Linked DNA regions of Acaryochloris sp. CCMEE 5410. The protein of the gene in region 1 interacts with the protein of each later gene in a pairwise test. Links are inferred from orthologs where the notes say so. Each region holds a gene or a part of one and is shown in the gene's direction. Other genes may lie near its edges.

Evidence for each region.
Region 2: the proteins of bioB (region 1) and ON05_RS27560 interact in binary tests that used the Escherichia coli proteins (3 or more experiments, as listed by UniProt). The link is inferred for Acaryochloris sp. CCMEE 5410 from one-to-one orthologs.

The regions. Positions count from the first base shown.
Region 1 is NZ_AFEJ02000002.1:1,601,671-1,607,978, forward strand. Bases 2,204-5,045 are described here. They hold bioB (biotin synthase BioB), read left to right. Parts: upstream 2,204-3,007; coding sequence 3,008-4,084; downstream 4,085-5,045. Other genes in these bases: ON05_RS28235 (polyamine aminopropyltransferase), read left to right, coding at 2,204-2,311; ON05_RS28240 (DUF4178 domain-containing protein), read left to right, coding at 2,331-2,924; ON05_RS28250 (hypothetical protein), read right to left, coding at 4,219-4,818. Also shown: ON05_RS28225 (hypothetical protein), read left to right, coding at 1-432; ON05_RS28230 (hypothetical protein), read left to right, coding at 504-734; more of ON05_RS28235, read left to right, coding at 743-2,203; trpS (tryptophan--tRNA ligase), read left to right, coding at 5,830-6,308. UniProt on the Escherichia coli protein: Catalyzes the conversion of dethiobiotin (DTB) to biotin by the insertion of a sulfur atom into dethiobiotin via a radical-based mechanism.
Region 2 is NZ_AFEJ02000002.1:1,446,180-1,452,605, forward strand. Bases 2,443-5,402 are described here. They hold ON05_RS27560 (class II glutamine amidotransferase), read left to right. Parts: upstream 2,443-3,500; coding sequence 3,501-4,304; downstream 4,305-5,402. Other genes in these bases: ON05_RS27555 (class I SAM-dependent methyltransferase), read right to left, coding at 2,550-3,326; ON05_RS27565 (sugar phosphate isomerase/epimerase), read right to left, coding at 4,298-5,041; ON05_RS27570 (hypothetical protein), read left to right, coding at 5,047-5,402. In the rest of the region: ON05_RS27540 (glycosyltransferase family 2 protein), read left to right, coding at 1-37; ON05_RS27545 (hypothetical protein), read left to right, coding at 149-277; ON05_RS27550 (hypothetical protein), read left to right, coding at 1,369-2,076; more of ON05_RS27570, read left to right, coding at 5,403-5,577; ON05_RS27575 (hypothetical protein), read left to right, coding at 5,613-6,350.

The DNA.
Region 1 (6,308 bases):
GCGGGTTTAACCTGTCTCTTTTCCAAGTCGGCTGGAGCCACCTTAAGCGATAAAAGCATTGGGGATAGTGACTTAGGGGACCGAGTCAATGCCGGGGGGCCAAACAAACTGATCAAAGTCATCGTCAAAACTGTGGCCGACGAAACCTCTCCTCCTTCTCTCAACTGCCGACTAATGGTCAGAGACGGCAATGGTGATGAGCTGTTTAATGCCTCGGAAGTGATGCCCCTCAAATTCAAGCGGGATGAAGACGGCGATATCGACAGTACCCATGGTCAAGCCACCTTTTTTCTGGTGCTGGAAAAACCCAGTTCCTACGGGTTTTATGTAGAAGTCACCCCCGATGCTCCTGTCGATTCAACGCGGCTGATCATCAAGCAAGGTGCTGTGACTTTAGGGGCCGTCAAAGTCGCCCATATTGGCGCAGCCTAAATCCAGCCCCCTTCTCAAAGATGCAACTCGATTTTTTCTCATTTAGGATGGCAGTAGAAACCTTTTAAACTATGCTGACAAAACTTTTTTCAGTCGCAACAGTCGCCATTGTAGTCGCTTCTATCTTGGCTGCATACACCCAACGCTCCGCCTTTCAGCTCCGACAAGAAAATCAACCCCATTACTGGACCCGTCACGGCACCCGAACGTCTGGGCGCTATCGGGGAGGTGTTTGGATCGTCTCTCCGGCCCGGTCTTCCTACAGTGGATTTCGGGGTGGCAGTCTGGGCGTGGGTAAATAAGCTGCGGTATGGCCGAGTCAGAATCAACTTCTGGGGCAGTCCAGAGGCCTGAATCTATTCCTCTCAGCTCTAGTCAGCAACGCTGGTTACTGGCAGCCGCTGCCATCTCTTCCAGTGTGGGCCTCGCCGCAGAATTACTCTTAGGAACCCTAGCCAGTTATTTAGTCGGCAATACTGCCTTAGCTTACGGTGTAGCCGTAGGGGGCTTTCTAGCTGCCATGGGATTAGGGGCCTATATCAGTCAATTTATTGCCGTAGACAATCAACAAAGCCAGTTAATCAAAGTTTTCTTACAAATTGAGTTGTGGGTTGCCCCATTAACCGCTGGCTTACCCATTGGACTGTTTGTCGTTTTTGTCGCCGATGGACCGATTTGGCTAGGGCTCTTTCTTGTCACCCTCATTTTGGGTATTCTTTCGGGCCTAGAAGTCCCCATTTTGACTCGCATTATTGAACAGGATCGGGACGTCAAGTTCGCCCTTGCTGGCGTCTTGGCCTTAGATTATGTTGGCGCTTTAATCGGTTCTTTGGCGTTTCCAGTCCTACTTCTGCCCCTGTTGGGATTATTTCCCACCGCCGTGCTGATCGGGTCTTTACCCGCTTTTATGGTCTTTCGGTTAGGACGCTTGTTTCGAGGCATGCGGTCCTGGAGTTATTGGGGCCTCTGCATCGGCGTTGGCTTATGTGTGTTTGCTCCGTTCGTGATACCGTTTAGCGATCGCTTAGAAAATACCCTGTACAGAGCCCCCATTGTTAGTCGTATTCAGTCCACCTACCAGCGCATCGTCCTCACCCGCTCTGGCAACGATACACGACTGTATCTCGATGGTGACCTCCAGCTATCCACCGTCGATGAATACCGCTATCACGAAGCCCTGGTCCATCCAGCCCTGAGCACCCATCCCCAGCGACGCCAAGTGCTGGTGCTCGGCGCTGGAGACGGCATGGCCGTGAGGGAAATCCTTAAATGGCCGGAAGTTGAAAAAGTGGTGCTTGTTGAGCTAGATCCTGCCGTCGTGAAACTCGCCCGTCAGTATCCGGTGCTCGTCGATCGCAACGCCCATGCCCTAGACGATCCTCGGGTAGACGTGGTGTATGGAGATGCCTTTAAGCTCGCCCCTCAACTGCCGGATACCTTTGACATCATCATTGCCGATTTCCCAGATCCCGATCGCCCGGCCCTCGCCAAGCTCTACTCTCAAGGGTTTTATCGACAACTGTTCGCTCGCCTCGCCCCCAACGGCATCTTCGTCACCCAGGCATCCAGTCCTTTTTTTGCTCCAAAGGTTATGGACTGTATCGCCACAACCCTGACAGCTACTGATTTGCAAGTTTATCCCTACACCGTCAATGTGCCGAGCTTTGGTCCCTGGGGGTTTGTCTTGGCGTCGCCGAAGCCAGTCCAGTTTTCATCCCAAAGCCTAACGGTTCCCACTCAGTTCCTGACCCCGGCCCTCCTCCCTGAACTCTTTCAACTTCCCAAAGATATTTCTATCGGTAACGCCAAGATCAATCGGCTCACCGATCCAGTTATAGTTCAGTACCAAGCCGATCCACGCTGGTCGGCCTATTATTGAAACACTCTAGAGGCAGACTATGGCTTACCTTTGGCTATTTATCATCATCATGGGCGTACTGGGTGTTGTTCTCTATATGAGACAACAGTCTGGCAAATCCCTCCCCTTCGCCTCCCAGCCCCAAGCATTACCGTCCCTCGAACGCACTGTTTTTACCCTAGAAGTGGGGGATATTGTCCAACATCTAGGAATTGATTGGGTGGTTGAAGGCAAACTCGTCTATGACGATCAAGGCTACTCCTGGTTAGAGTATCTACTCCAAGACGGCAACCGCCGTCAGTGGCTCTCCGTTGAAGAAGATGATGTGGTTGAAGTAGCGCTTTTAGAGGTCACCACAGCCTTAGAAGTCGGCACCAATCCGCCCCCAGAACTGACCTTCGCCAATGAGACCTACCGCCATAAGGGATCTGGCATGGCCCAAATGACCCGCAAAGGGTCGACCCTGAATCGCAATGCCGAACGATGCCACTATTTTGACTATCAGGGACCAGACAACAAAATTCTCTCCATCGAGAACTGGGATGGCGATATTGAAGTGACGATTGGTCAAAAAATTCATCCCTCCATGCTGACCTTACTCCCAGGAGATGGTCGTCGCATTTACGGGGCTTAATGTTGCGCAACGTTTGGTTCAGACCAGATACGCAATAGGATATTCTGACTAAGTTACACCGTTAGGGAAGTCAGAGGTCAAGTATGGGCAGCGATTTCAGTGAGTGGGTCAGAATCGCCTTGTCAGAAGAGACTTTCCCCCAAGCTTCAGCCTTAACCCTTTTATCGGACCCCAATATCGACCTACTGTCCTTGGTTGCGGCAGCCGGAGAGGTGCGCATGACCTATTTTGGTCGGCAAGTAATGCTACACCGCATCAATGATATTCAAAACGGCCTCTGCCCAGAAGATTGTGGCTATTGCGCCCAGTCTAAAATTTCCGATGCCCCGATCAAAAAATATCCGCTCAAAAGCGAAGAGGACATTATCCAAGAGGCCTATGAAGCCAAAGCGAAGGGGGTATATCGGTACTGCATGGTGTCGAGCGGTCGAGGACCGACTGCCGAACGGACCCAGCATTTAGCCCATATTATTCGCCGCATCAAAACTGAAGTGGGGATTCAAACCTGTCTTTCTGCCGGTTTAATGGACCAAGAACAGGCTGCTGTCCTCAAGGAAGCAGGACTAGACCGTCTCAACCACAATCTCAATACCAGCGAGTCACACACACCTGATATCGTCACCACCCATACATTTCAAGATCGAATTAACACGTTAAAAGCAGCTCGGTCAGCTGGACTAGATTTATGTAGCGGCATGATTGCAGGCATGGGCGAAACGGACCAGGATATCGTTGACGTAGCCTATCAACTACATGAGTACCAGGTCCCCTCGATTCCCATTAACTTCCTGATACCCATTTCTGGGAATCCCATTTATGACTGTAACCAGCTCACGCCCCAACGCTGCTTACGGATTCTGTGTCTATTTCGATTCGTGAACCCCAAAGCTGAGATTCGCATTGGGGGTGGCAGAGAAGGACATTTAAGAAGCTTGCAAGCTCTGGCACTTTACCCCGCCAACTCTCTTTTTGTGGAAGGCTATCTAGCCACAAGAGGCCATAGTGTCGACCAAGTCTACCAGCTCATTCATGATGCAGGTTTCGAGGTTGCCGGAGAGACTTCGTTGACAGGCGATCTGAGTGCAACATCCCAATTTCAGTTGGATGACAATCCCAACATTTTGAATCCACAAACCACCATCAGTTGTTCCAACTCATAAGGGAAAAACATTAATCAACAGAAATGCCTTGAAGACTTTTTCTTCAAGGCATTTATTAAGGATCGAATTTTGATCCACAACCTGAATAATCGAATATAATCACCCAGGCTATGAGAGTTTGCAGTCTGAGAATATTAGCGAGAACGGTTCATCTTCCGTTTAGCCAACACACCAACAACGCCCAAGCAGGCAAATAAACCAGCGGTAGCCGCTTCAGCAGGCTCAGGAACGCTAGGAGGAGCTGGATCAGGGGGGTCAATGACTGGAGGTGCAGGGTCAGCGGGATCATCATCACCGCCAACAACGAACGGAAGTGCTGCCGCTGCCGCACCTGCTGGAATTAATGCAGCCGCCAAAGGAAAACCTGCGGCAGCGGGTAAACCCCCTTCAGGAGCGACACCGCCAATGCCACAATCAATCAACCCATTCTCTGCAATGAGGGTCTGAGAGGACAGCAGCCCGGTTGGCACATCCGAGGTGGTCGCATTAGCCAGCAAGTTGGGACCTAAATCTTGGCTTAATGGGCCAGAAGACTCTTGCAAAGCTTCAGGGGAAATAATGGGCTCTTCTTCGCAAACATCGCTTTGAGCGGTCTCTGTATTGAGCTTTGAGTCAGCCTCAATCGAATCCCCAAGACCAAGCTGAGCAGCATGGCTGAAGGGAGTATTTATAGCGTTATACAAAACGACCAGCGATAAGGCAGTCAATGAGCCACATGTCTTTAACAATTTCATAGTTGAGATTCGATCCTTAGATGGTTTTCCCCGCTTGATATTCGAAGACGAAGTTACCATAAATCTGCGAAATAAGCTGTGTAAGCCAATACTTATGCAAATTTTCAGGTACTCGCTACATTATGCCAAACAACTCCGAAAAAGCAACTAGAGTCAGTTGAAATTAGGATGGAAAATTATTCCCTGGACAAATTTTAGAGCCCTCACTCCTTTGGATTGGAAAAATTCAGCAAACCTTAATCTCTTGAAACAGAATCCAAATTTTTCCCAGAGGGGAACCGTAATACCTGTGAGAGCAACACATCCACAGCAGTGGAAATCCCTTCGCCTTAAAAGTTTAAGGTTTGTGAACAATCTCTTCTGGTATTCTCTCAATCCAGAGATCATTTGCGTAGTTCCGATAAATAAAGCCTAGTCAAGAATTTAGAATATTCTGTCATGCCTATGCCGCTTTAACCCTAATGATTCAAAATTCTCTGAACTTAAGCAAATCGAGTAAAACGCTTTAAAGCAGCAATGCCCTCTGCAACAGATATTGCAGAGGGCATCCACTGAGATTAAGGAAAGTCCCTTCGACACTAGCAGCATCCATACCCCGTAATGCTTGGATTTTAGGCCTGCTAATCTGCGCCTTACCCTTTCGGTGCAAGTTGCCATTTCGGGGACTTGAACTGGGCTTATGCGGGGGGTATGACAGCCCAATGAACCTAACATAGCTGGAAACACCCGATAGGCTAAACCGCAGAACTACTGAACTTGAAGGATATTTTTGGGGAAAATTTTCCGTACTATTTCGGATTTTTTTGAAGGAATCGCTAAAATCCTCTGAGCGCAAGATAATCAAACTTTGACTGCCCCTCTGATCTCTTTAGAACAATATCCGTGCTTACACGGATGCATCAACATCAATATTGAGTTCTATAAAAACCTCAAGAGCGAGCAGACAGAAGCTATGTCACACTAGATCACTGTGCAGATTGCATTGTGATCAACGATTCAAACATTTAAAGCATGGGTAAGCAACGTGTTCTTTCAGGTGTCCAACCCACTGGCACCCTTCACTTAGGTAATTACTTGGGAGCCATTCGGAATTGGGTCGAAGGACAGAGCAACTATGAAAACTATTTTTTTATTGCGGATCTCCATGCCATCACTGTTCCCCATGATCCTCAACAACTAGCCGATAATACCTATTCCCTTGCTGCCCTGTATTTGGCCTGCGGCTTAGATCCTGAACACACTACAATTTTTGTTCAGTCTCATATCTCTGCCCATGCAGAACTGGCCTGGCTATTTAACTGTATTACACCGCTGAATTGGCTCGAGCGCATGATCCAGTTCAAAGAGAAGGCCCTTAAGCAAGGAGAGAACGTCAGCATTGGCTTACTCGACTATCCCGTTTTGCAAGCCGCCGACATCCTGCTGTATCAAGCGGATCTAGTGCCCGTGGGGGAAGACCAAAAGCAGCATCTAGAACTCACCAGAGATAT
Region 2 (6,426 bases), 160 kb from region 1 along the record:
CGATTATGAATTCTTTCTTCAGTGTTTAAGTCAATGAAATCCTACTCCAGGAGAAGACTTCCTGTTTAAATCTGAAGTTCTCATCAACTACATCCAAACCACAAATGGCATCATCGGACAATCAGGCTACAGGGACTGGGCCAGGGAGTTGCAACAGCTCTATGAAAACCGATTAGCTTATCCAGAGTTAAGCCAAGAGTGGGCAGACTGGATGCCCCAAGCCATCGAAAAATATCAGCAGAAATCTCAGGTGCCTATTCCAGCTTTTGAACTGTAATCGTCATGTTGAGCCAAAAGCAAATGGTAGCCAGCCTCAAGCTCCAAGCTAGACCAAACAAATTGATTTCCCAAGGCATATATGAGTTTTCTATCCATTTGATTTGGTCAACACTTAAGGACGGAACTCATCTTAGTTACTTGCCCAAATGCAGACTATTTCTAATGACATTACTTTAATGGAAACTTTTCTAGAGGCCATTGAGGCTGATGATGTAGGTATAGTCAGGCAATTTATTGTTGAGAATAAAGCAGAAGTCAATAGACCTCTTGCAATATTCGTTTCATGATGTGCCACTTACTCAATAAATGCTGCGATCTGCCCTGGTTTTTTAGTCCGGTACCATATCGCTCGTTGAATTATGCAAGAGGTCTATTCTGAGCGACTGTTTTTAGGCGTGTATCTAAAGTTAGCAATGGACTAGATAACGTTTGAGCAACTTAAGCATCATAAGCATAAATATTATGCTCAATAGCGATTTCCAGCGCTTTAGGGATACTAACTTTCGCTAAACTCACCGAAATCTGTTGTGTTATTGAGTAAATGGCTTACACATCGCTTGTTTCAAGTTGAAGTCGAAGCTGCCCCCAAATTTTATGAGATTAATCGTTCTGAGCTAGGTCGAGGGTTTCTTGACGAAGTAGATACGACTGTCCAGTGAATCGTTCAGAATCCAAGAGCGTGGAAAGTACTCGATGGGCAGATAAGTCGTTGCCGCCTAAGACGGTTTCCCTATGGTATCGTCTACAGCATTGAAGAAGGTTCAATACTCGTTTTATCTATCATGCACCTCCATAAGCATCCCTCTTCTTGGCGGGGTAATGTTAGCAGTGGCTAGGACACCTAGTTGTGGCTTCACGCGGTCTAACGGCGAAAGTAAGCGGCGGCGAGTGGGCTAAAGCGTCGCACGAAGATTCATTACCGTCCTCTCCACCGTGTTGTTAGACCGTGCCTCAACGGAGAGACTTGCAACTACTCAATCAACGTATTCTCAGATATCCAGTAGTTTAAGAGACATCTCGGTGAGTTAATTCATTTGGTCAACAATCTGAGTCAGATCAAGACAAATTCAGGCTGAGCGTGATCCTGTTATGAAAAAAATAAGACATAACGCTTTCACTAAGTTAGTATCCTTCTTTTTAGGTTTGCTGCTTGTGACCAGCAGTACATTAATTGCCTGCTTCAATCCGCTGGCTTCCCCACCCCCCGATTATTTCCCCCTCAAAGTTGGTGATTGGTGGCAGTACCAAACCGTTGATGTAGAAGCTTCTGTTTACGGACCTGTCACTGAAAAAGTGAAGTTAAGCGTAGTCAGTCAGGAGAGACAAGCCGAAGGCACGCTCCTATATGTAATTGGAACATCGTCTATTAACAAGCCAAGTGAACTATTCTCGCGAGAATGGTACTCTAAACCTGCTGGGCAAGTACTCGCTCATCGCAAAGAATACCCCCAATGGTCGAAAGAAAATCGAGGTTTTTCTTTTGATCCACCACATATTGAACTCAAAAATCCGCTACAACCTGGGGACTCTTGGGTATGGGAGGGCAAAGGATTTTTTGGGGTCTACACTTCTGAATCCAGCAAGGTTGTCGCCAGCGAAACTGTAGTTGTTCCTGCAGGTGAATTCCTAGCTATGAAAATTGAAACGCTGGAAAGAATCCTGAACTCGGAACAAAAAATTATCTCTTGGTATGCCGATGGGGTTGGGTTGGTGAAGTCAGAGAGATATTCCAACTACAAAAGCTCTAAACCTGCCGCCAGCACTACGGAACTCCAAGATTACAGCTTTAGAACCTAGCTCTGTTTTGTCATTGTGACCTTCAGGAAAGATTATCTTTGCAGTCCAGGACGCCTAGTTGAGTGGGCACAACACAACGAAACCTGTGATTCAAGGGAAGAGTAAATGAGCGTGGTTGCTGTCATGCGGGCTAACGTTTAGCTTAGCGGCATCCGTGCCGGATCCGCTGGCCATAAAAAACTGTTAATTGCGGATGTCCGTTGCGGCGATAGTTCAATTGTCTGTTAACTGATAGTGTTCCCAGCTAGTGATCATTTTTTTAATCGTCAACTGCACTATGGTTATACGTCAGGTTGTCGCATAACACCCTATTTCAGTGGGTTATATGCCAAGTATTGGATAATACGCCGATATTGACACACTATGTTGCATAAAATTGCCCAATCGTGCCATAAATTATCATTTCCTCTATTCCACCTGCTGATAATTGCAAGCAATACTTCAGCAATGCCTGGTCCACTAAAAGACTATTGCTAGGTGATGGTGTATATGAATCGATAGCCAGCATCATAATGGGTCTGTTTGCGGAGATATCTATGCTTTTGATCCCATATTCCTGTCTCTAAATCTCTGCGTAGCTTTGATAATCCTAGTTCTAATTCATCCTCATTGAGCTTGGCAAAGGATGAAATTCCGTTGCGAATATTGTCCTCCAGATATAGTTCGGGTCGTGCCCATCCGACCGCAGCGAATGAGTCTGATAAATCATGGGGTAAAGGGAAAGGAATGATATTCACAGCTGTATCCATAAGGGTTTCAATCTCAGCCGTTAACGTTGCGATAGGTATAAAAGTAGACTGAACATCGGCAATGAACGAAGGGAAATACTCAGTTAGCCAAAAACTAGAAATGAGGTCTGGATCGTAGGTAAAGATAACTACCCGACCATCTCCGGTCACTCTGTGAATCTCTTGTAGCGCTTGCGAATAATCTGGGAAATGGTGCAATGCCAGGATGATGATGGCTACGTCTGCTGCATGAGAGGACAATGATAGCTGTTCAGCCTTGGCATCTATCCAACGGACTGCCGGATGGGCGATTGCCTGACGCCGCATTACCGTTGATGGCTCAACGGCCAGAACTTGATATCCATGCTCGGCCAGATACAGTGCATAAGATCCTGTACCCGCACCAATATCTACAATCGTGGAAGCCTGAAACGGCTCTAAAATTTCTAACAGTTTGGCTGCGATGCGTGGATCGCTCTGTCTAGTTTGGGCGTAAGTTTTCCCAATCGTGTCGTAAAGCATGATGCTCTCTACTCTACCTGCCGAATACTCAACACAGTACAGGACGTCTCCATCAGATAGGTGCAAATGCTCAATTTCTTGCGCGTAAGATTGTGGGAATTGGCATGGTATTTGGTTGCGGCCTCTTTCCCTTTCCACCTACAATCGACGGCGTAGAACTGCTTGCGATCGCTCATGTGTCAGTTATTAGGGATGAACTGTAATGGGCCAACGGACATATGTTTCTCCTTTGAAGGGTTCTGCGCCCGAGGCGGAAAAACAGACGATCATAAAGACGGGTGGGGCATTGCCTTCTTTGAAGGGGCAGCCTGTCGGGTCTTCCTAGATGACAAGCCTTCTGCAACCTCTGCTATTGCCAAACTGATTCGGGAATACCCGATTAAATCGACGAATGTTATCGCTCATATTCGCAAGGCCACCATTGGTCCCGTCGGCTTAGAAAATTGCCATCCCTTTATGCGGGAACTTTGGGGGCGACATTGGGTGTTTGCCCATAATGGAGACCTACCCACTCTGAAATCTGGAAGTTTAGGCACCTATCGCTCCGTGGGCCAAACGGACAGTGAACGAGCATTTTGCTTAATTATGAATCAGCTCCGAGATAAATTCCCCCAAGAACAGCCGCTGATGGAAGAGCTGTTCCCCGTCTTGCAAGAGATGACCCAGGCCATCGCCAGTCATGGCATCTTCAACTATTTACTCTCAGATGGAAAACATCTGTTTGTGCACTGTTCCACCAAGCTTTGCTATATCGTCCGCCAGTCCCCTTTTGCAGCAGCACACCTGATTGATGAAGATCTGACGGTTGATTTTCAAGAGTTAACGACACCTTGCGATCGCGTTGCCATTATTGCCACCACTTGTCTAACGGACAACGAAACCTGGACCACCATTCAACCGGGAGAACTGCTTGTCTTTCAGGATGGATTACCGCTGATTTTTCAGGATGATTGGGCTTGTAAAGTTAGTCGTTACTGAGGAGAAAGCTCCAAGCGTATTGCTGAGATCAACTGATTAAAATCAGAGAGTGTGATGGGCTGGCGATGCTCAACACATAAAACGGCTGGTTGGAATGACAGTTGCCTCAACCATTGCCCCAAGGAGAAATCAGGCGGGGTTGAATTGGGGCCTTTCAGTTGAAGTTCTTCTGTTGGGAAAGTCCAGTTGGACAAGAAGGTTCCCAAATCGTAGCCACTATCGAGAATATGCCCAGTATCTAGCAGAGTGGTAAAAACCTTGGGGTCTGCTAAGGTTTCCACGAGCTGACCGATTCGGTATGGTTCAGTCATGGCTGCACAGCGTCGCGGACTTAATGGCTCAATCATAATTTTGATGCCAAGGGTCTTGGCTTTAGCGGCACAAGAACTGAAAAAGTCTAAGCAGCGCTCAAAGGGGGAATCAACCACATCAGCACCAAATCCGCAGACAGTCACGATTCGAGGGACTTGGAGTTGAGCCGCAATCTCTAAGGTTTGGTGGACATGATGGAGTGCCTGCTGCCGATGGTGGGCATCTGGATAGAGGGGATGAAAGTCGTGCATGGCGTAAGCTTGGACGGCTGCGATTGAAACATTAGCTTTGAGATAGGGGTCCAAGTTCAAATTGCCGGAGTTGGCAATCTCTAATGCAAGATGCTGTTGCGCTGCAAGCTGCAATCGTTCACCCAAGGATGGGGCAGGTAAAGAGCTTTCGTTGTAGGCCAAGATTGGTTGCATAGGCGTTGATTGTACAAGAAGGCATGTTAAACATAGCTAAGTTCCGAGTACTTCCTGAAAGTCAGCTCTCAGAGCAAGACTTTGATGACTACCCGGTGTGGTCAGAATATTATGACTGGGAGGAAATTGAAGACTTGGAGCGCTGGGGACTTAATCGAGAAAAAGTGCTTCATTTATTTGAAAAAAACTCACCTGGGAATGAACACTGTGTTTATACGTTACTTGAGTACAACCCGTTCCCAGATCGTATGAGAGTCTTCATTCGAGCAGCCATTACAACTAAGAATGGTTTGGAACTTAAGGGTTTTATTATGAATGAGGACGCATACTGTTTAGCCCTCTTTTACCAAGACGAAGAGTTTATCTTTAGCCAAAACCCACTTCTTGAACTAGAGAATCAGCGAACAGCAGAACAGCTCCAATCAGTCATAGGTACATCAACAAGTCTCTTTCCTGTTCGATATAAGACAGAGTTCAAGTCTGCTCAAGGTTCTCTGATTGCTGGAGAGTTTATGTATGGTCTTAAGAAGGTGTGAAACTCCAGTTCAATGGGAATAAATGACTAGGGGAAATGATTCGGGATGTCAGCAGTATGAGAGCTGAATCGCTATTTGAATATGACTGGGTTACCTTTGGCCTGGGCGACATTCGTCCAACAAAACCAACGTACTCATCGTCTGCCTATGATCTGCTGCCTCCGATTCCTAAACTTGCTCCAGACTGCGCTTGGCTACCTCCACTCCATCCAACTATTGACGCAGAGATGGAGGATTATCGCTTAGATGAGAAAGCGAAATACGAATACGCTAGGCAACTAAAAACAATAGAAAGGGAGGCTATTTCCCTTGGGATCGAATTGCCTAGTACATTTCTCACTTTGGCTCGGTCATTTGAATTTCAAGAGCGTATTCCTTCTTGCACAGCTTGTTACTTTGACTTACCAGAAAGAATTATTGAAAGTCCCTTTCGGCAAGGAGACTTCATTCTTAGATTTTTAAATGATCAGCAAGTTTGCGTCTGTTGGTATATCTATCTCCCAACGAATGCACCACATTTCGTTATTTCTTCTTCGGCTGATTATGACGAACCGTTTCTAGACTCAATTGACTTTGAGGCTTCTCCAAAATTAGTTCAGAACTGTATGGAATCGACTTCAATCGCAGCCAAATCTTTTGACGAATTTATATATCGGTTTTGGATCGAAAACGTGATTTGGTTCAAGCTGAACGAAAAAATACCGATGCTGGAATTAGAACTTGACTACATTCGCCATATTGCACCTGATTACACCGACCCAAATGGCAGATAACGCATGGATGAACTGCAGTCCGTTTTGTGGTTGCTCTGGCACATCGAATATAACCAGTCCCAACTCAGTTCCCCGA